Regions from separate parts of the Bacillus sp. Medicinal_06 genome, predicted to be linked through region 1. Evidence: riboswitches for the same ligand, from Rfam matches in the RefSeq annotation. Region 1 holds a riboswitch; each other region holds the start of a gene.
What was found. Region 1 has a riboswitch for S-adenosylmethionine ahead of AC1M36_RS14610 (Na+/H+ antiporter NhaC family protein). Riboswitches for the same ligand answer to the same signal wherever they lie in the genome.
Positions count from the first base shown of each region.

Region 2: another riboswitch for S-adenosylmethionine. It lies ahead of AC1M36_RS23475 (peptide ABC transporter substrate-binding protein); the one in region 1 lies ahead of AC1M36_RS14610 (Na+/H+ antiporter NhaC family protein).
Region 3: another riboswitch for S-adenosylmethionine. It lies ahead of AC1M36_RS21770 (methionine ABC transporter ATP-binding protein); the one in region 1 lies ahead of AC1M36_RS14610 (Na+/H+ antiporter NhaC family protein).

Region 1 covers NZ_JBWYHD010000005.1:324,640-331,624, reverse strand. Annotated here, with positions in the region: gene AC1M36_RS14625 (murein hydrolase activator EnvC family protein) at 1-671, opposite strand, end outside; gene gltP (glutamate/aspartate:proton symporter GltP) at 1,090-2,361, shown strand; gene AC1M36_RS14615 (ribonuclease FAU-1 family protein) at 2,428-2,946, shown strand; SAM riboswitch class I at 3,099-3,203, shown strand; gene AC1M36_RS14610 (Na+/H+ antiporter NhaC family protein) at 3,298-4,614, shown strand; gene AC1M36_RS14605 (lmo0954 family membrane protein) at 4,785-5,141, shown strand; gene AC1M36_RS14600 (PspA/IM30 family protein) at 5,186-5,848, shown strand; gene liaF (cell wall-active antibiotics response protein LiaF) at 5,956-6,696, shown strand; gene AC1M36_RS14590 (sensor histidine kinase) at 6,696-6,985, shown strand, end outside.
Region 2 covers NZ_JBWYHD010000013.1:63,464-70,448, forward strand. Annotated here, with positions in the region: gene pnuC (nicotinamide riboside transporter PnuC) at 1-290, opposite strand, end outside; gene proC (pyrroline-5-carboxylate reductase) at 510-1,313, shown strand; gene AC1M36_RS23470 (aldo/keto reductase) at 1,315-2,148, shown strand; SAM riboswitch class I at 2,317-2,421, shown strand; gene AC1M36_RS23475 (peptide ABC transporter substrate-binding protein) at 2,559-4,199, shown strand; gene AC1M36_RS23480 (YhgE/Pip domain-containing protein) at 4,266-5,405, opposite strand; gene AC1M36_RS23485 (TetR/AcrR family transcriptional regulator) at 5,458-6,039, opposite strand; gene AC1M36_RS23490 (DUF5823 family protein) at 6,126-6,656, opposite strand; gene AC1M36_RS23495 (helix-turn-helix transcriptional regulator) at 6,677-6,985, opposite strand, start outside.
Region 3 covers NZ_JBWYHD010000010.1:123,923-130,907, reverse strand. Annotated here, with positions in the region: gene AC1M36_RS21795 (CamS family sex pheromone protein) at 1-582, shown strand, start outside; gene AC1M36_RS21790 (TSUP family transporter) at 677-1,447, shown strand; gene pruA (L-glutamate gamma-semialdehyde dehydrogenase) at 1,603-3,150, shown strand; gene AC1M36_RS21780 (hypothetical protein) at 3,609-4,052, opposite strand; gene AC1M36_RS21775 (cysteine hydrolase family protein) at 4,273-4,830, opposite strand; SAM riboswitch class I at 5,350-5,454, shown strand; gene AC1M36_RS21770 (methionine ABC transporter ATP-binding protein) at 5,576-6,595, shown strand; gene AC1M36_RS21765 (methionine ABC transporter permease) at 6,585-6,985, shown strand, end outside.

The DNA.
Region 1 (6,985 bases):
ACTTTTGATACTTTAGTATGTAGATCGTTAATAAGTGCTTGTTGTTCTTGGTGGTTTTTCTGAAGTTCTTGTTGCTTTTGCTCCAATTTTTGCTTCGATTCGTTTAGTTGCTGTTCTTTCTTTTCAACAGCTTCTTTTTCTGTTTTTACAGTTTCTTGATCAGTTGTTTGTTTTTTTACAATCTCTGTATCGTTATTTAAAATCAAGCTAACGGAATACATATTATCAACAAGATCCGCGAAATTATTTGAGTTCATCAATACTTCAGTTACGATATTTGTTCGTGGTTTTTCTTGCATGGATTGTAGTCGTTGTTTAATGACGTCTTGACGAGTGTCGATATTTGTTTGTAATTGCTCGATACGTTTCTTCTTATCGGCAATTGTTTGTTGTGTTTTACTAATTTCTGTTTGTATATCGTTTAAATCAGCTTCATTTTTATTTATAGAAGCTGTTAATTCATCGATTTTTTTCTGTAAGTCTTGTATCTCTTTTTCCATCTGTTCTTTCTCTGCTGATTTGTTCTGTAATTCTTGTTGGTTACCCTCTAATTCGGATTGAATATTAGATAATTTATCTTGACTTGTTTCCGCATATACTGGTGATAGCAATGGGGAAACAAAAATAGTGCTCGCTGCTAAGACGCTGAAAGCGACAAATTTCTTTTTCATAATGGTCTAGCTCCTTTCCCTATGATGTATATATCATAATTGGAAGAATACTGTCTATTGTTGTAACCATAATGTAACGAAAGTTTTATAAATGTACTATGAATTGTCGGAAATGAGGTAATTTTTGTATATTATGTCGTTTGATGTGATAGAAATAAAGTAGAGAAAATATTAATAAACACTTTAAGGAATCGTTCTCATGTTAGGTTTTCTGACATGAGTTTTGTTTTTGTCAAGAAAATTATTTGTGTTCACGCAAACTTATTTTGTTGTCAGATTTCATTTTTTGATTTATCATTTTTAACAGGGACAAAAATGTAGTGAATTGTCGAATAATATGTAATACTCTTAATTTCTTAGTTTCATAGAACGAGAGAATGGTAGAGTTAATGCATCTAAGAAGGGGGTTGTAGCAAGTATGAAAAGGATAGGACTTGCATGGCAAATTTTAATAGGGCTTGCGCTTGGTATTGCAGTTGGGGCGATTTTTTATGACAATCCGGCAGTAGCGAAGTACTTACAACCGATTGGTGATATTTTCATCCGATTAATTAAAATGATCGTTGTACCGATTGTCGTAGCAAGCATCGTTGTTGGTGTTGCTGGTGTTGGTGATGTGAAAAAGCTAGGTCGATTAGGCGGAAAAACAATTCTTTATTTTGAAATCATTACAACAGTTGCGATTGTTGTTGGCCTACTGGTAGCGAATATTTTCCAACCAGGAAACGGCGTCGATATGGATAAGTTAACAAAGACAGATATTTCTAAATATACGCAAACGACAGAGCAAGTGCAAAGTCACTCTTTTGCTGATACATTTGTAAACATTGTTCCGACAAATATTGTAGAATCATTAGCAAAAGGTGATATGCTTGCTATTATTTTCTTCTCTGTACTATTTGGTTTAGGAGTTGCAGCGATCGGTGAAAGAGGAAGACCGGTTCTTCAATTTTTCCAAGGTGTAGCGGATTCAATGTTTTATGTAACAAACCAAGTTATGAAATTCGCACCGTTTGGTGTATTCGCATTAATTGGTGTTACAGTTTCTAAATTTGGTTTAGCTTCATTAATTCCGTTAGGGAAATTAGTAATTGTCGTATATGGATCAATGATCTTCTTCGTTGTAGTAGTATTAGGACTTACAGCGAAAATATTTGGTATTAACATTTTCCAATTCTTTAAGATCTTAAAAGATGAGCTTATTTTAGCGTATTCTACTGCAAGCTCAGAAACGGTTTTACCGAAAATCATGGAGAAAATGGAGAAGTTCGGTTGTCCGAAAGCGATTACATCTTTCGTTATTCCGACAGGTTATTCATTTAACTTAGATGGATCAACTTTATATCAAGCTATTGCAGCGATTTTCTTAGCGCAAATGTATGGCATTGATTTATCTCTCGCGCAGCAAATTACATTATTGCTTGTATTAATGGTTACATCTAAAGGGATTGCAGGTGTACCGGGTGTATCATTTGTTGTATTATTAGCAACACTTGGTACAGTAGGTATTCCGGCAGAAGGATTAGCATTTATCGCAGGTATTGACCGTATTTTAGATATGGCTCGTACGGCAGTTAACGTAGTAGGTAACTCTTTAGCAGCTGTAGTTATGTCTAAGTGGGAAGGTCAATATGACGCTGAAAAAGGACAAGCTTATTTAAAAGAGCTTTCTGAAAAACAGGCAGCTTAATAGCTATTGGCAGAGCCCCCGCATAAGATGTGGGGGCTTTTTTGCATAGAAAAGGAGTTGGGAATCATGAAACGAAAATATGGCGATGGCTCTACTTGGGAACGGTTAATAGAGAAAACATATGAAGTGAAGACAATTGAGCAAGGAATGTTAGGTGTGCTGCATATGCAAAAAGTGAAAGAGCCTAGCTATAAGCAATATAATAATCAAAAACTTTGTATTGTAAATGATGGGTACACATGGATGCAGTATTTTATAAATGATAAGAACTTTGCGATTACAGCTATGTTAAATGAAAAGAAGAAGTTAGTGCAGTTTTATATTGATGTGGCCAAAGATTATAAAGTAGATGAGAGAGGCATGCCATATTTCGATGATCTCTATTTAGATGTGGTGTTATTACCTAATGGTGATGTATATGTATTGGATGCAGATGAGTTAGAGGAAGCATATGTAGCTGGAGATATTTCTAAAGAAGAATATCATGTAGCTTGGGATACAGCTAAGTGGATTATTACAACAATTGAAAAGAAAAAGTTTTTTTGGATCGAAATTTTAGAAAGGGAAATTCAAAAATTAAAATGAGTATTTTTTCTTATAGATTGCTTATTTTATTTCATGGTTTTGTATAAATATCAAAAAATGTAAAATATTTTCATGCAAATAATAATTGACTTTTTATTAGTAAGCGAGTAAAGTTAGGGAAGAAATTATTATTAAAAATAAAATATGAAACCTTCTTATAAAGAGAGGCGGAGGGACTGGCCCTACGATGCCTCGGCAGCGGACTCACAACAGAGTGCTGTGCCAAATCCAGCAAGCATGTGCTTGATAGATGAGGAGAGTGTTTCTTATAGATGTATAAGACCTCTTCTTTTGGGAAGAGGTCTTTTGTTATAAGATAGAAAAGGTTTAGAACTAGGGAGAGATGTTATTTTGAAACAAACGAAGGGAAATGGCTTAGCATTATTACCGCTTGGAATATTCTTAGCGCTATTTATTGGCTCTGGAATTATTACAGGGGATTTTTATAAATTGCCGATACTTGTAGCTATTTTAATTGCTGTAGGGACTGCATTAGTGATGAATAGAAAAGAAAGCTTTACATCAAAAGTAGAACGGTTTGCCAAAGGGGCTGGTAATCCGGATATTATGATTATGGTGTTGATTTTTGTACTTGCGGGTGCGTTTTCTGAAACAGCAAAAGGAATGGGCGGGGTTGACTCTACAGTTAATTTAGCGCTATCTATTTTACCGCAAGGATTTATTGTTGCAGGCATTTTTGTTATAGGGGCCTTTATTTCATTAGCGATGGGAACTTCCATGGGGACAATTGCAGCGCTAGCTCCAATTGCAGTAGGGATTAGCCAGCAAACAGATATTTCTATTGCGTTAACGATGGCAACAGTTGTTGGTGGAGCGATGTTTGGTGACAATCTATCATTTATTTCTGATACGACAATTGCAGCTGTTCGTTCGCAAGGAACGGAAATGAAAGATAAATTTAAAACAAATTTTTTAATCGTTTTACCAGCCGCAATTATTACAATTGTATTATTGGTTTTCCTTACAGTAGGAAACCATACAGAAATCAAAGCTCATACATTTGACTGGGTGAAAATATTGCCGTATGCGGGTGTGCTTGTTACAGCTTTACTTGGGTGGAATGTGCTCGTTGTGTTAGCAGGTGGAACAGTTCTATCAGGACTTATTGGTCTTATTGATGGGAGCTACACATTAGCTAGCTTCTTTAAAAGTGTTACAACAGGAATAAGTGGAATGATGGAGCTTGTATTACTGGCAATTTTAATCGGTGGAATGGTTGAAATTATTCAATATAATGGCGGTATTCAATATTTAATGAATACATTAACACGTAGTATTCGTTCGAAAAAAGGTGCTGAATTTGGAATTGCTGGTTTAGTAAGTTTGACGAATGTGTGTACTGCGAATAATACGATTTCTATTATTTTTACTGGTCCGCTTGCAAAAAATATTGCTGATCAATATGAAATTGATCCACGAAAATCAGCGAGTGTGTTAGATCTTTTCTCATGCTCTGTACAAGGATTAGTTCCATACGGTGCTCAAATGTTAACGGCAGCAGGATTTGCAGCATTGTCACCGGTTGAATTATTACCATATGCGTTCTATCCAATTTTAGTTGGAATTTGTGGTGTAGTTTCTATCTTAATAGGATTTCCACGATTTTCAAAAGTAGCAAAAAAAAAGCAATATCATAAAACAGCATAAAGAAAAAGGATGTCTTATATAAGACATCCTTTTTCTTTACATTCACCTTCATATAAGGCTGACTTGGAATAGGTCTTAAGTCTGATTAGAAAACGGTTCTTAAGCTCGTTATGGAAAAACGAAAAAATAGTTAAGATAAGAGTATCAAATCGAAGGGAGGCAAGCACAAGATGAAACAATTTCTAGCGTTTATCGCAGCCGGTATTTTGGCTTTAATTGCTCTTGGTAGTCTTGCTGGTATTGTAGGATTCGCAATTGGAGCAGGAATTGCGTACTGGAGCTATAAATCATTTGTGCGAGCACAATCATTTTTTGGAAAGTTAGCTTGGGGTATTGCCGGTTTAATCGGCTTGTCAATTGCCCTTTCTCATTCCCCAGCACTAATCGGTGTTGCAGCGTTAGTCGTTCTATACTACGGATACCGTGAGTGGAAAAAAGAAAAAGATGTAGTAGTGGATGCTGCTTCAGAAGCTTCTAAGCCATATAGCAACTTTGAAGATGAGTGGAACAAGTTAATGAAAAACTAATATAAAATAATTTAAATCATAAAGTAGAAGAGAGGAAGATTAGAATGAAACAATCTTTATTCGGACGTGTACGCGATGCAATTTTAGCAGATTTTCATAATGTATTAGATGAGAAAGAAAGAAAAAATCCAATTGCTATGTTAAATCAATATTTACGTGATAGTGAGCGTGAAGTAACAAAAATTGAAAAATTAATTCAGCGTCATAAAACATTAAAATCTAACTTTTCCCGTGAACTTGAGCAGGCTCGTTATTTCGTAAATAAGCGCTCAAAGCAGGCGATAATTGCACAAGAAGCAGGAGAAATGCAATTGCATGAACGTGCATTAGAAGAAGTAGCATATTATGAAGGGCAAGTCGCTCGTCTAGAAGAAATGTATGCAGGTGTAGTGGAGCAAATTGATGAGTTAGAACGTCGTCTTTCTGAAATGAAGAATAAACTAAAAGAAATGAATGCAAAGCGCATGGAATTAATGGCTCGCGAAAATATGGCACATGCAAACCGTCGTATGAATACAGCTCTTCATAAAATGGATGAGAATAATCCGTTCTTGCGTTTTGAAGAAATTGAAGATCACATTCGTGATTTAGAGCTTCGCATGAATGAAGATCATGAGCGTGATACATTTGATATGAAAATTGCAAAACTTGAGCGTGAAATGAAAGAAAAAAATGAAGTATCTTTAGACAAAGAAGTAATAAAATAATTGTAGTATATTATAAAACGAGCTTATGATATAGTGATAGAAGAAAAGGTGTTGGCAGGCAATACCTTTTTCTTCTATTTATATGTAACAAGAAGGGGGGAGCTGAAATGAAGAAACAATTTTCAAAATCACAACTAGTGGGGATGCTCCTCATCATATTTGGATTTGGTCTTTTTCTTGATATGGTTCTCGGGCATTTTGAACCAGGAGCTCTTATTTTTGCGTTTATTATGATCATGTTCGGAAGGCACTATCGAAAAAAGAATCGTTATGTGAGAGGGAATGTATTTTTATTTGTCGGGGGGATTGTTTTTTTATTCTTCCTGTTTTCATCAGCGGCCTTCGTACTCGTTGTATTTGCTTGCTTAGCTTTCATTGGTTATCAGCTTATTCAAGGACAGCAGAAGCCCAAAGCGATACAAGTAGAAATTAAGGAAAAAGGATATATAGATGAAGAAAAGCAAATCTATCGCACAGAACCATACCTTAAAAATATAATGGTTGGTAACATAAGAATGATGGATCATATTTATGAGTTAGAAGATATTAATGTCCAGTATGGAGTCGGTGATGTTGAAATCGATTTGACGACGGCAATGATTCCAGAAGGGGAAACGGTCATTGTTATTCGTGGCGTTATTGGTAACATTCGTTTGTATGTTCCATATGATATTGAACTATCTTTAAACCATTCTGTCATCATGGGGAGAGTTTTGCTTCCGGGTCATGAAGAAACAGGTTTTAATCGAAATGTTACGTTTAAGACAGAACAGTATAAAGAAGCTCCTCGACGTATTAAAATTATTTCTTCGCTTGTCGTAGGCGATACGGAAGTGAGGAAAGTATAATGAAAAAGCAAGGAAATATTTCATGGATGTATATTCGTTATTCTATGTTATCTTCTGTTAGTATTGCACTTATTTGTACAGTTGTATATGTATGGAAAAGCGGGCAAGGTGTATATGATTTATTATGGAAAGAATCCATTGCTTCTGTTCCAATTGGCTTGTTAATTATCAGTACAAGTCTTCTTATGGGTGGAATTGTAGGGTATGCGATTGGTTATTATATGCAGCAGCGTATTCAAGGCTTGAATACTTTCTTGTTTGAAGTAGAGCGTGGGAATTTCCCAAAGGA
Region 2 (6,985 bases), on a different contig from region 1:
CCCTCTCCACTACGTGCAATCCAATAATACCAACCATATACATTAAATATGAATTGGAACGCTGCTAATATGGCCATTGCATATAACTCCTGTGTAATAAAAATGTATAGAAAAGATGCAACTGTAATCATCCCAAATAAAAAATTCCATACCTTTTCTCGAGCTAGTAACCAAACATTTATAATCCCCATAACAGATGCAAAAATTTCAATATAGCTCGACTGAATATACATACCTACTAGCATACAAATAATACTAGAGATAATTAAAAAAACTGGATGTCTAACCATAAGCCTCTCTCCCCAAATATTTTATGATTTCTCTACACACATTATAAAGAAAGCGCCTATTTATATCCATATTTTTCTAATTATCTTTTTTCTTATTATACAGTTACATTACATGTATTCCCTCATTGCTAATTTATATAAGTCATTTCTTTTTACAAAAATCTCTCAAAGATGTTATCGTTTTTTATAACATATTCTAGGTATGGAGGAATAAAGGATATGCCAAAGAAACATAGAATTTTATTTATTGGTGCCGGTCGTATGGCAGAAGCAATCTTTGCCGGACTTCTCAAAACAAGTAAAGAGCACATCGAAGAAATTGTTGTATCCAATCGAAGTAACATAGAAAAACTTAAGCAACTAGGGGAAAAATATGACATTTCAATTACAAATGATTGGAAAGAGCACATTAAAAATGCAGACACCATTGTTTTAGCCATGCCACCAGCTGCACATGAGCAATTATTAGCGGAGTTATCGCCTCTTCTAACCAATCAGTTTGTTGTAACAGTTGCTGCCGGAATTGGTCCATCTTATTTAGAAGAAAAACTCCCTCAAGGTACACCTGTTGCCTGGATTATGCCCAATACAGCTGCAACAATTGGGAAGTCTATTTCTCTATATACAATGGGACATTTCGTAAATAAAGAACATCAAGAAACACTGCAACTACTTTTAAAAGGGATTGGTACAGCACAGCTATGCACAGAAGAAGAGGTACATCAGCTTACCGCTGTAACTGGAAGTGCCCCAGCATTCCTTTACCACTTTACTGAAGGATTAATTGAAGCAACGAAAAGCTATGGAATCGATGAAGCAACCGCAAAACACCTTGTCATTCAAATGATTACTGGTTCTGCCGCTATGCTAGAACAAGAACAAGATCCAACTATGCTTCGTGAACAAGTGACTACACCAGGTGGCTCAACTGCAGAAGGTTTAAAAGTTTTATATGAATATAATTTTTCAAAGATGATTCACCAAGCAATTGAAGCAACAAATAAAAAAGCTAGGGGGAATTAATATGACAGTAACAAGCTTACAAGATTGCACAACATTACATAATGGTGTAAAAATGCCTTGGTTTGGTTTAGGCGTTTTTAAAGTTGAAGATGGTACACAGGTAATCGATTCTGTAAAAGTTGCTATTAAAAATGGATACCGCAGTATCGATACAGCTGCAGTATATAAAAATGAAGAAGGCGTTGGCCAAGCAATTCGCGAATGCGGAATTCCTCGTGAAGAATTATTTATCACATCAAAAGTATGGAACAGTGATCAAGGCTATGAATCAACATTACAAGCCTTCGAAACAACATTACAAAAATTAGGTTTAGAATACTTAGATCTATACTTAGTACACTGGCCTGTAAAAGGAAAATACACAGAAACATGGAAAGCATTAGAGAAACTTTATAAAGAAGGCCGTGTTCGTGCTATCGGCGTTAGCAATTTCCAAATCCATCACTTACAAGATGTTCTAGAAATCGCTGAAATGAAACCGATGATTAATCAAGTTGAATATCACCCACGCTTAACGCAAGAAGAACTTCACTCTTTCTGTAAAGAGCATACTATTCAACTAGAAGCTTGGTCACCATTAATGCAAGGCCAATTACTCGACCATCCAGTATTGCAAGAAATTGCTACAAAATATAACAAATCAACAGCACAAATCATTTTACGCTGGGATCTGCAAAATGGTGTGGTTACCATTCCTAAATCAGTTAAAGAGCATCGCATTGTCGAAAATGCAAGCATCTTTGATTTTGAATTGAGCGCTGAAGATATGAAAGCAATTCAGTCATTAAATGAAAATCACCGTGTTGGCCCAGACCCTGATAATTTTGATTTTTAAGAGAAAAGTCACTGTGTAATTGCACAGTGACTCTTATTTTTATATTGCACTTATAAAAAACTGAAAATTTAAACTATATTCCATTTTATTGACAGTTCATTTGTCCGGGTGTAAGATTTTGAATAATCAAAGAAACAAAAAAATTAATACAAATCATTATGTTTACTCATTGTATCAAGAGAGGTGGAGGGACTGGCCCTTTGAAACCTCGGCAGCAGGTTCACTTTGAATACTGTGCCACTTCCTGCAAGCATTATGCTTGAAAGATAGAATGAGGGACTTCGTTTATATACATGGTGCATGCCTTGTAAACAAAACTCCCTCTTTCTCTATATGAAAAGAGGGAGTTTTTCTTTCCCTCACAAATTGTTCATCAACTAATAAACAAACAATTTAAGGAGGAATTTTACATGAAAAAGAAATTTGTACCTGCTGTCGCATCTGTTTTAGGAGCAAGTCTTTTATTAACAGGTTGCGGTAGCTATAAAGACGAAGCAAGTGAAGCAAAAGCAAAGGATAAAGCCCCTGATAAACAAGTATTGAACTTGGCCACTGGTACAGAAATCCGTACAATGGATACTGCTCGCGCCACAGATACTGACTCTGGCCAAGTAATGAGAAACGTATTTGAAGGTTTATATAACCTAGGTGAAGGAAACAAGCCTGTTCCTGGTGTAGCAAAGTCTCATGCGGTTAATCCTGATAAAACAAAATATACGTTCCATTTACGAGATTCAAAATGGTCAAACGGTACTCCTGTGACAGCAAAAGATTTTGTCTTTGCTTGGCAACGTGCCGTTGATCCAGCGACTGCTTCTGAATACGCATTTCTATTCTTTGATATAAAAAATGCGAAAAAGATTAATAATAAAGAACTTCCGGCTGACCAGCTCGGTGTAAAAGCAATCGATGACCACACCTTTGAAGTTGAATTAGAGCGCCCTGTTCCCTACTTTATTAGTTTAACGGCATTTCCAACATTCTTACCAATTAATGAAGCATTCTTCAAATCACAAGGTGATAAATATGCTTTAGAAGATAACACGATTCTTTATAATGGTGCCTTTACATTAAGTGATTGGAAACATGAACAAAGCTTTAAGTTCAAGAAGAATACCAACTATTGGGATAAGGATAATGTGAAACTTGAAGAAATTAATTTTAATGTCGTCAAGGATCATTCAACAGCTGTTAATTTATATGAATCAAAACAAATTGATCGACTTACTTTAACATCTGATCTTGTTGATAAATATCGCAAAGATAGTAACTTTAAAGAACGACCAGATGTCGGGGTACAATTTGTACGTATGAACCAGAAAAATAAAACGTTACAAAATATAAATGTTCGTCAAGCAATCGATAAATCGATAGATAAGAAAGCATTTGTAAATGTGCTTTTAAATGATGGCTCTCTACCCTCCTATTCTCTAGTGCCAAAAAATTTCGCCAAAGGGCCAAATGGAAAAGACTTCCGTGAAGAGAATGGTAATTTAACAAAAGAAAACACAAAAGAAGCGCAACAGTTTTGGAAACAAGCAAAACAAGAATTAGGATCTGACAAAATTTCAATTGAATTATTAACAAGTGATGGCTCTCTACCTAGAAAAACAGGTGAATATTTAAAAGAACAACTAGAGAAAAATTTAGAAGGATTAACAGTAAATGTTAAGCCTCAACCACGTAAACAACAAGTCACATTATTACTACAAGGAAATTATGAGATTGCTATTGACGGATGGAGCCCGGATTTTGCCGATCCAATTACATTCTTAGAGTTATTTACAACTGATAACTCATACAACTTAGATCACTATTCTAACAAAGAATTTGATAATCTAATCCAAAAAGTTAAAACCGACTTAGCTGGTGATGAAAAAGCACGTTGGGAAGCTTTAAAACAAGCAGAAAAAATCTTATTTAAAGATGCCGTTATCTCTCCTCTTTATCAAAATGGAACAACATACTTAGAGCGTTCTTATGTCAAAGGCGTAGTTGAAGTTGATTTTGCAGGGCCACTTAACTTCAAATGGGCGAAAGTTGAGAAGTAAACAGCCCGTGTAAAATGTCATTTTCATAAAAAGAAAAAGGAATCCTTCAACAGGACTCCTTTTTCTTTATGCTTCTTTTATTACATGTCTCTTTCTTTTTACTATTACTGATATCCCTACAGCAACTAGCGATACCATTTGAGTAATAATAATTATAAATAATAGAAAGATAACATTCTCTTTTAAGTTTCCGCCACCAAATACTATTGCGAAATAACCCTTTGCGGCATATGTTGCGGGAAATAATTCACCGATTGTTTGATATGTTTTTGATAACATAGCATACGGTACCATCACACCAGAACTTACAAGTTGTAAAGAAAGCGAAATAATATTAAAGAGCATGCCTGCATTTCCAAATAAGGTAATAAACATTTGTGTTAATGATAGGAAGGAAAAGAAGACAATTGCTTGGAATATCCATACATTCCATACCGTTTCTTGCACTTCAAGTTGAAATGCTTTCATTAAACCAATTGTAATGCATGCAAGTAGGATTGATACTGTGCCATTAATCACTTGTCGTGATAGGTAACTATCCCAGTTTCCCCCTACCTGTTTTGCCACTTTAGATAGTTCCATACTCATAATCATCGCTCCTACAAATGAAGCTAACACGATCATAAGCGGTACCATATTTACAGAAAATCCTTTTGCATCATTTACCTTGTGAATCGTAAATCCAACCGAATCTTCAGCTAATCCTTTTATCACTTCTACACTGCCCGGCCCCATAGCAAGTAGTTTCCCGGCAACTACTTGCTGCTTATAATTTGAGACCTCTTTATTTACATTATCACGAACTTGTTTCGCGACTCCTTCCATCATTTGTTTTGCCATCATAGAGTTTGCTTGGTTAATATGAAAATTTAAATTTGTTTTTCCTTTTTCACTTATATCCTTTGAAAAAGAAGCTGGTATTTCAATAATCATATTGTATGCACGCTTATCCATTTCTTCTTTTGCTTTTTCCATAGACTTCTCTTTCGTTACTTGAAAAGGTAAATTTTTCTGTAATCCTTCTCCTATTTTGCTTCCCATATTCATATCTTGGTTCACAATAGCAATTTGCATTTGATCGGCTCTTTCATTTACTCCATCATAAGCTGTAAGCCAAACACAAAAGAAAATAAGCTGAAACGCTAATGCTACCACAATTCCCACATACGTACCTGGTGTCTTTAAAAATTGTTTCAATGTATTCATTCTTCCGCCTTCAGCAAGCAAGTACATACTTGCATTTTATTTTAAATAAATACTAGGGTCTTAATGCCCTAGCATATAAAGTTATATTATTCTCAATAAAGTTCTCATCATTCATTTCCATAAGTCGATTTTCAAAACGCAATTTGGATAGAAAGTAACCAAAATTAATCCATATAAAATTCATTACTTGAGCTTCAATATTTGTATCAATAATTTTTCCTTTTTGCTGCATTTGTGCAAAATACATCATTAATTCTTCTTTTAAGCCTTTTGGTATTTTGGCAATTTCATCATCTAATTCAGGAAACACGCCTGTTTCACGTATACCAATAGAAATGATGTCTTTTGCTTCATTCAAGAAGTTATGATAATGTCTTGCTAAATTCTTTAAATCTGTTTCTAATTCCCACACAATTTCTGTTTGTAAAAACCGTTGTAAATGCGGCAAATATGAAAATTCATAAACGGCTGCTTCAATGACGCCCTTTTTGTTTTTAAAATTACGAAAGATCGTTACTTCATTAACACCAGCACGCATTGCAATTTCTTTTGTTGTTGCTGCCTTATATCCTTTTTCTTTCACTAATTCAATTGCTGCTTGAATAATTTTGTCTGCCGTCTTTGAGCGCGCCATACAATCCTCTCTTTCTAATGCAAGTGATCACTTACATTTAGATTATATAAGTTTCTAATTATTGTCAATCTAATTTTTGTAAATTACTACGAACGATACTCGTATAAACAGCCCAAAAACTGAAATACAGTTAATATAACACTAAATAAAAGCACAACTAGCATACTCATGTGTAAAGATGGATAAAAAATAGTAATTGCTCCCCAAACACTTATACTAAAATAGACAAATTGAACAATGACTCCTGTTGGTTTCAACCATATCCTTGTCTTATGTTTTGTGATTTTCACTAAAAAACCGATAATTGAAAATAAAGTTAATGCAAGAAATGCTAGCCATCTTCCATAAGTAATATCATAAGGTTCAATTTGACTTGGAAATATAAAATGTATGATACGAAATAATAGAATCCCAATGCCGATACAGATTATTAATGCGAGAAAGCATTCTATACTAGCCTTTAATAGAGAAGATAAAATTGGTTTTCTTTTCCCTATTACTTCTATCATTTCACTCAGTACACCCACTACAAATAACGCACAAAACCATATAAAGAAATAAAGAGGTGTTTCTAATTTCAATAATTCCGATATTGAATAGAATACCATTTTCCACATGTGTTCTTTCTCACCTTTTCTTATTCTTCTATATCTTCAAACTGTAAATTCGTAGGTTCTTCAGAAAGAGTCTCATAAAAATTTTCTGCTAGATCTGTCGAAGGCACCTTTTCATCAACTTCATCTAATCGAAAACTATCAGCCCATATACATCCTTCTCCTGATAATAAAACGCCAAATGCAATACCAAGCGCTTCTTCTTTTATATCTAAAACAACTGAATATGGTTGCCAATTTGTTGTATTTTTAATGGGGCGATTTTGCATATTATCCATTGCTAATGGTTCTGTATCTTTTCCATCTACACGCATCCACAGCCCTGCCCAATC
Region 3 (6,985 bases), on a different contig from region 1:
CCACGTGAAGCTGAAATTAGTGAACAAGAGATGTTAGAAAAGGCTAAGCCAATGGCACAAGAGATTTTGAAAGTGTTACACAAAAATCAAGATACGAAAAATGTTCCAATTACATTTGCAATTTATCGTCAAGGACCAAAATCGACACTCGTACCAGGGAAATTTGTATCTTACGCTCAAGTGGATAAAGGTAGTGAAAGTATAGGGGATTGGAAAGCAATTAATGAAAAATATTACTTGTTCCCTTCTGAATCAGCTAAAACGGATGTGCGTGAAGATTACACAAATGTAGAAAACTTTAAAGCGAAATTGAGTGATTATTTTAAAGGTGATTATACAGCTGTTATTGGTAGAGGATTTTATAAAGATGATCAATTGAAAGAAATGAAGGTTGAAATTCCAGTTCAGTTTAATGGGAAAGCAGAAGTAATTGGATTTACACAGTATGTTGCGGGACTTGTTATGCAATACTTCCCGAATTATATTAAAGTACAGGTGACAATTAAATCTGTTGAACGACCAGAAGCGATTATTATTCGTGATGCGAAGCAAGATGAACCATTTGTGAAAATTTTAGATTAAGAAAAAGCGGTTCCTATATGGAACAGCTTTTTTTTTGCTGTAATTTTGTTATAATTTCTAATGTTATGAACTAAAAGGGGTAAGGAGAAAAGACATGGATGAGTTAAGTTTACAGATTATCGTATTACTCGTTGCTTTTGGTTTTTTGGCTGCATTTATTGATTCAGTTGTTGGAGGAGGGGGACTCATTTCACTTCCGGCACTCATGTTTGTAGGATTACCACCAGCTTCGGCAATCGCGACAAATAAGTTAGCTTCGACGATGGGGTCATTAACAAGTACAATTTATTTTATTCGTTCAAAAAAAGTTGATTTTCGTATAGTAGGAAAGTTAATCCCATTAACTATTATTGGGGCTGTTTTGGGAGCTTTAGTTGTAAAATTTATTCCACCAGATATTTTACGTCCACTCGTACTGATTATGTTGGTATTTATTGCAATTTATATTATTGTAAAAAAAGATTGGGGAAGTGTCTCCACCTATAAAAAGATGACAAAAGGAAAAACATTAATGTTTTACTTCGTTATTTTAATTGTCGGATTTTATGATGGATTTTTCGGACCGGGGACAGGATCTTTTTTAATTTTTGCATTTTTATTAATTGGTTTGGATTTTATTCGAGCAGCTGCATCTGGAAAAGTTTTGAATTTCGTTAGTAACATTGTATCTTTAATTACATTTTTATTTTTGGATATTATTCATTTTGAATACGGTATTATTATGGGATTATCTATGATTTTAGGAGCATATTTAGGATCGAAGTTTGCTGTGCAAAAAGGTGTTGGATATGTTCGTACTTTATTTTTATTAGTAACAATTCTATTAATTGGAAAAAATATTATGGAATATGCTCATATTATTTAGCTTCATACGTATGTATGAAGCTTTTTTTATTTATTATATTTTAAAAATTAATTAATTTTTAAAATATAAGTCTAGGAATATTTGAATAAATCTAAATTATCGTGTAGAATAATGTTGTAAAATGTAAACGTTTTTCTAAGGGGAGGCTAAAAAGAATGGTAGTAGCATACAAACATGAGCCATTTACAGATTTTTCAGTAGAGGCTAACAAGTTAGCGTTTGAAGAAGGTTTAAAGACAGTAGAATCTTATCTTGGACAAGACTATCCATTAATTATCGGGGGAGAAAAGATCACTACAGACGAGAAAATCGTTTCTGTAAACCCTGCGAATAAAGAAGAAGTTGTGGGCAGTGTTTCAAAAGCAAGCCGTGAATTAGCTGAAAAAGCAATGCAAGTGGCGGATGAAACATTCCAAACTTGGAGAAAGTCAAAACCAGAAATGCGTGCAGACATTTTATTCCGCGCTGCAGCAATCGTTCGTCGTAGAAAACATGAGTTCTCTGCTATTCTTGTAAAAGAAGCAGGTAAACCATGGAATGAGGCGGATGCTGATACAGCCGAAGCAATCGACTTTATGGAATATTATGGTCGTCAAATGTTGAAATTAAAAGACGGTATTCCAGTAGAAAGCCGTCCAATTGAATATAATCGTTTCTCTTACATTCCATTAGGAGTAGGTGTTATCATTTCTCCTTGGAACTTCCCATTCGCAATTATGGCAGGTATGACAACAGCTGCATTAGTTTCTGGTAACACAGTATTACTAAAACCAGCTAGTACAACACCTGTAGTAGCAGCGAAATTTATGGAAGTATTAGAAGAAGCAGGCTTACCAGCAGGCGTTGTAAACTTCATCCCAGGTAGTGGATCTGAAGTTGGTGACTACTTAGTAGACCACCCTCGTACACGTTTCATTAGCTTCACTGGATCACGCGATGTAGGTATTCGTATTTACGAGCGCGCAGCAAAAGTAAATCCAGGCCAAATTTGGTTAAAACGCGTTATCGCTGAAATGGGCGGTAAAGATACAATTGTTGTTGATAAAGAAGCAGATCTTGAATTAGCTGCTAAATCTATCGTTGCATCTGCATTTGGATTCTCAGGACAAAAATGTTCTGCTTGTTCTCGTGCAGTAATCCACGAAGATGTATACGATTACGTATTAAATCGTGCTGTTGAATTAACAAAAGAATTAACTGTAGGTAACCCAGCTGAAAAAGGCATGAACATGGGACCAGTTAATGACCAAGCTGCATTTGATAAAGTAATGAGCTATGTTGCAATTGGTAAAGAAGAAGGTAAAGTAGTAGCAGGTGGCGAAGGAGATGACTCTAAAGGCTGGTTCATCCAACCAACAATCGTTGCTGACGTTGCAGAAGATGCTCGCTTAATGAAAGAAGAAATCTTCGGACCAGTAGTAGCATTCTGTAAAGCAAAAGACTTCGATCATGCGCTTGCAATTGCAAACAATACAGAATACGGTTTAACAGGAGCAGTTATCTCTAACAACCGTGAACATATCGAAAAAGCACGTGAAGACTTCCACGTTGGTAACTTATACTTCAACCGTGGATGTACTGGTGCAATCGTAGGTTACCAACCATTCGGTGGCTTTAACATGTCTGGTACAGACTCTAAAGCTGGTGGACCTGACTACCTAGCACTTCACATGCAAGCAAAAACTACTTCTGAAACTTTATAAGAAATAGGTGAAAGGGCCTTCCTGTAATAGGGAAGGCCTTTTTCATAATAAGAAAGTTTTTGATTGGAAAACAGTTATCTTACTTCAATAAAGTAGGACTTTAATCGGTGTTAGTCTTACTGCCTACAAATAGTAGGCTGAAATGTAAAAAGTGAACAGAAACAAAAACGCCAGAAAATTTAATCCATTCGTCATATTTTTCTGTATTATTTTTAAAGATTTCCTGTATAATACAATTTGAAAGAAAATCTATGGTTAGACAAAAGGACACTGCTTTCAGTTTTGCTCACTGGAAGTGGTGTTTTTGTATTTTTTCAGAAAATGTGGTACAGAAATAATAATAATGTTTAATTTTGATTCTTGAAATAGAATAACCATCTATTCAATTGATGGCACAAGGTTAATAAAGTTGTTTCATTTTAAAATGGGAATTGTTAAATAAAGTACCTGTTAAATCATTACTCTTTTTCATGAAGAACATACGAAAGTTTTGTTTCAAATTCTAATTGTAGTATAGGTTCTGGAAATTCTTCTGGAACAAATAGTAACTCTTCTGAAATCCCTAAGCAGAAACCGTCTAACTCAATTGTATTCTCCTCTGTAAAATGGCTGGTTGTACACAGTGGACCTTTAAGCATTTTACCTACAAAATGATAGTGACCCATGTATAGAAGAATCTCGCTGTTTTCTGTTGGATATGCAGAGAGTCCTGCTGGTTTTGAGGGGGTAATTCCCAATAGAGAAAATATATCAGAAATTGCAGGCTTTAATTCATTAGAAGCTAATATATAATAATTTCTGCAATCCTGGCATTTACAAGTATCGAACTCTTTTTGATAAAATTCTCTTGTCTTCTCAATATCAACATCCAATATCCATTTCCCAATCTTAATTGGCTGCATGATTTTTCACCCCTCTATTCTTAACAATAAGAATCTCTAAATCATATTTATTATACAAAGAATAATACAAGATGAAGAGAAGTCAAAGAATAAGTTAATGGGAGTAAAGGTGCTGAGGAAAAAAAGTGAAAACAAGTTCGGGAGATTTTAAGCTACATTAGCCTATGAATAGCAGTATAAAAAATCATGTCTCTGTCAGTGAGGGACATGATTTTTTATTTCAGATGGAGTTTCTAAAACTTAAGAATTCTTCTGTACTCATAACATCTGCATATACGTCATTCAAACTTGCTAAAATTGTATTATGGATATAGACAGCAGGAATTGTAGCATTTTTAAAGAGGAGATCTTTTGTTGCGCATGCATCATGTACAACAGTGCAATGAAAACCGAAATCAAAAGCAGCTCTTACTGTAGCATCAATACACATATGAGTCATCATCCCGCATATAATCACATGTTCAATTTCTAAGTTTTGTAATTGCTCTAGTAGGTCTGTTTCCCGAAAGCTGTTTGGATAGTTTTTGAGAATAACTGTTTCATTTTTTAAGGGGCGAACATTTTTATGGATGTGGACACCTTCCGTGTTCGGGAGAAAAAAAGTAGCATTTTCTTTCATAGATACATGTTGGATATGAAATATAGGTTGATTCACTTCTCGAAAATGCTGGAGCAGTTGACTTGCATATTCGCTAGCTTCAACGGCACCGCGCAGTTCCATTTTACCATTTGGAAAATAATCATTTTGAATATCAACGAGTAAAAGGGCTGTTTTCATATGAACGATCGTCCTCCGTCTTTATTTCTTATTCATATAATGTTATTCCATTAACAGAGGATATTTTCCTTTGAGAAAGAAGATGTGAAGAAGAATTTTACATTCATGTAAAATTTGCTTTAGGATTTATCCCGCTATTTTAGGGCGGTAATACTCCCACCTCAAAATTCGGCGGGAGCAATGTCCAACTCTAGCGGCTAGAATCTCCGGTCGTTTCACCCCCTCGGACGAGGCGAAAAACGCCTCTCTGCCTAAGGCGCGGGCGTCCTGTGATTCTGAGCGAGCTGCTTCCGCTTTTCTAAAGAAATTAGATGGGAGATAAACTATCCGTAAAAGTCCGATTGGTGAGGGCTAATAATCAGTGGGGAAAATCAAATAGAAAGAAGTGTAATGGATATAATATCTTTCTGTTTTATAATCTTGTAGAAAATAAAAATATTATTTTCTAATATTTTTATTGACTCTAACTTTTCCGAGTTTTATAATAAAACTTAATTAAATGACAACTAAATTGATACACTCTTATCCAGAGAGGTGGAGGGACTGGCCCTATGATACCTCAGCAACGGGTTTTTGAATACCGTGCTAATTCCAGCAAGCTCTGAGAGGCTTGGAAGATGAGAAGATGTGAATGAGTATATAAGTGCTCTTCTTCTTATTTTTATTACGGATAAGAAGGAGGGCATTTTTTATTTTACCTCAAAGCTCTGCTTCAAGTTATTACAGCATATAGGAGGGGAAAGTAATGATTTCTTTTGAAAATGTAAGTAAAGTATATGAATCAGCCGGGCAATCCGTTCATGCCGTCGAAGATGTAACATTATCGGTTGATAAGGGTGAGATATTTGGTATTATCGGTTTCAGTGGAGCTGGAAAAAGTACACTGTTACGTTTAGTGAATATGTTAGAACGACCAACAGCGGGAACGATTTCGATAGATGATAAAGATATTACTTCCTTATCAACGAAGGAGTTACGAAAGCTAAGACAAAGAATCGGAATGATTTTTCAGAGTTTTAATCTATTTAATTCGAGAACCGTGTTTGGGAATATTGCTTATCCATTGAAATTAGCGAAATTGCCAAAGAATGAGATAAAAGAAAGAGTAAATGAGCTGCTAAAGTTTGTCGGACTAGAAGATAAAGCAAACTATTATCCAGAACAACTATCAGGTGGTCAGAAGCAACGCGTAGGGATTGCAAGAGCACTTGCAACGTCACCAGATATTCTCATTTGTGATGAAGCAACATCGGCACTAGATCCTGAAACAACAACAGAAATTTTGAATCTACTAAAGAAAGTAAACAAGGAATACAATTTAACAATTCTTCTTATTACACATGAAATGCAGGTTGTGAAAGAAATTTGTCACCATGTAGCCGTGATGGAAAAAGGAAAAGTGATTGAGGAAGGCACATTATTTGATGTTTTTACAAAGCCAAAAACAAAGACGACACAAAATTTCGTTCGATCTGTTATTAACGATCATTTACCGGAAAGTGTTCTTGCTAAAATCCAAAATGGTGGACAGATTTATCGCTTAACATTTACTGGAGAAGAGACAGGACAACCGATATTATCGTATATTGCGAAAAATTATAACGTTGATGTAAATGTTCTTTATGGAAATATTATTGAACTCCAAAATATTTTATTTGGAAATCTTCTTGTAGAACTACAAGGTGAACAGAAAGAAATTCAAAAAGCATTACAACATCTAAGACTGCAAGTGCAGTTGAAGGAGGTAGAAGCTCATGCGAGTTGATTGGAGTATATTTTGGCCTCGTATATTAGATGCGACAGGGGATACCCTCTTGATGGTAATTGTAACCCTTATATTTGCCACAATACTTGGTATACCTCTAGGTTTACTTTTGTATGTTACAAGAAAAGGGAATTTTTTAGAAAACAAACTGGTCTTTTCTATTCTTAATATTGTTATTAATACGATTCGTCCCATTCCATTTATTATCTTTTTAGTAGCATTAAGTCCTTTAACGCGCACTGTTATCGGAACAACAATCGGAACGGCAGCAGCAATCTTTCCAATGACGCTGGTTGCTTCAATTGGGATTGCAAGAATGGTTGAAACAAACCTTGTTTCGGTACCAAAGGGAGTTATTGAAGCAGCACAAGCAATGGGTGCATCACCATT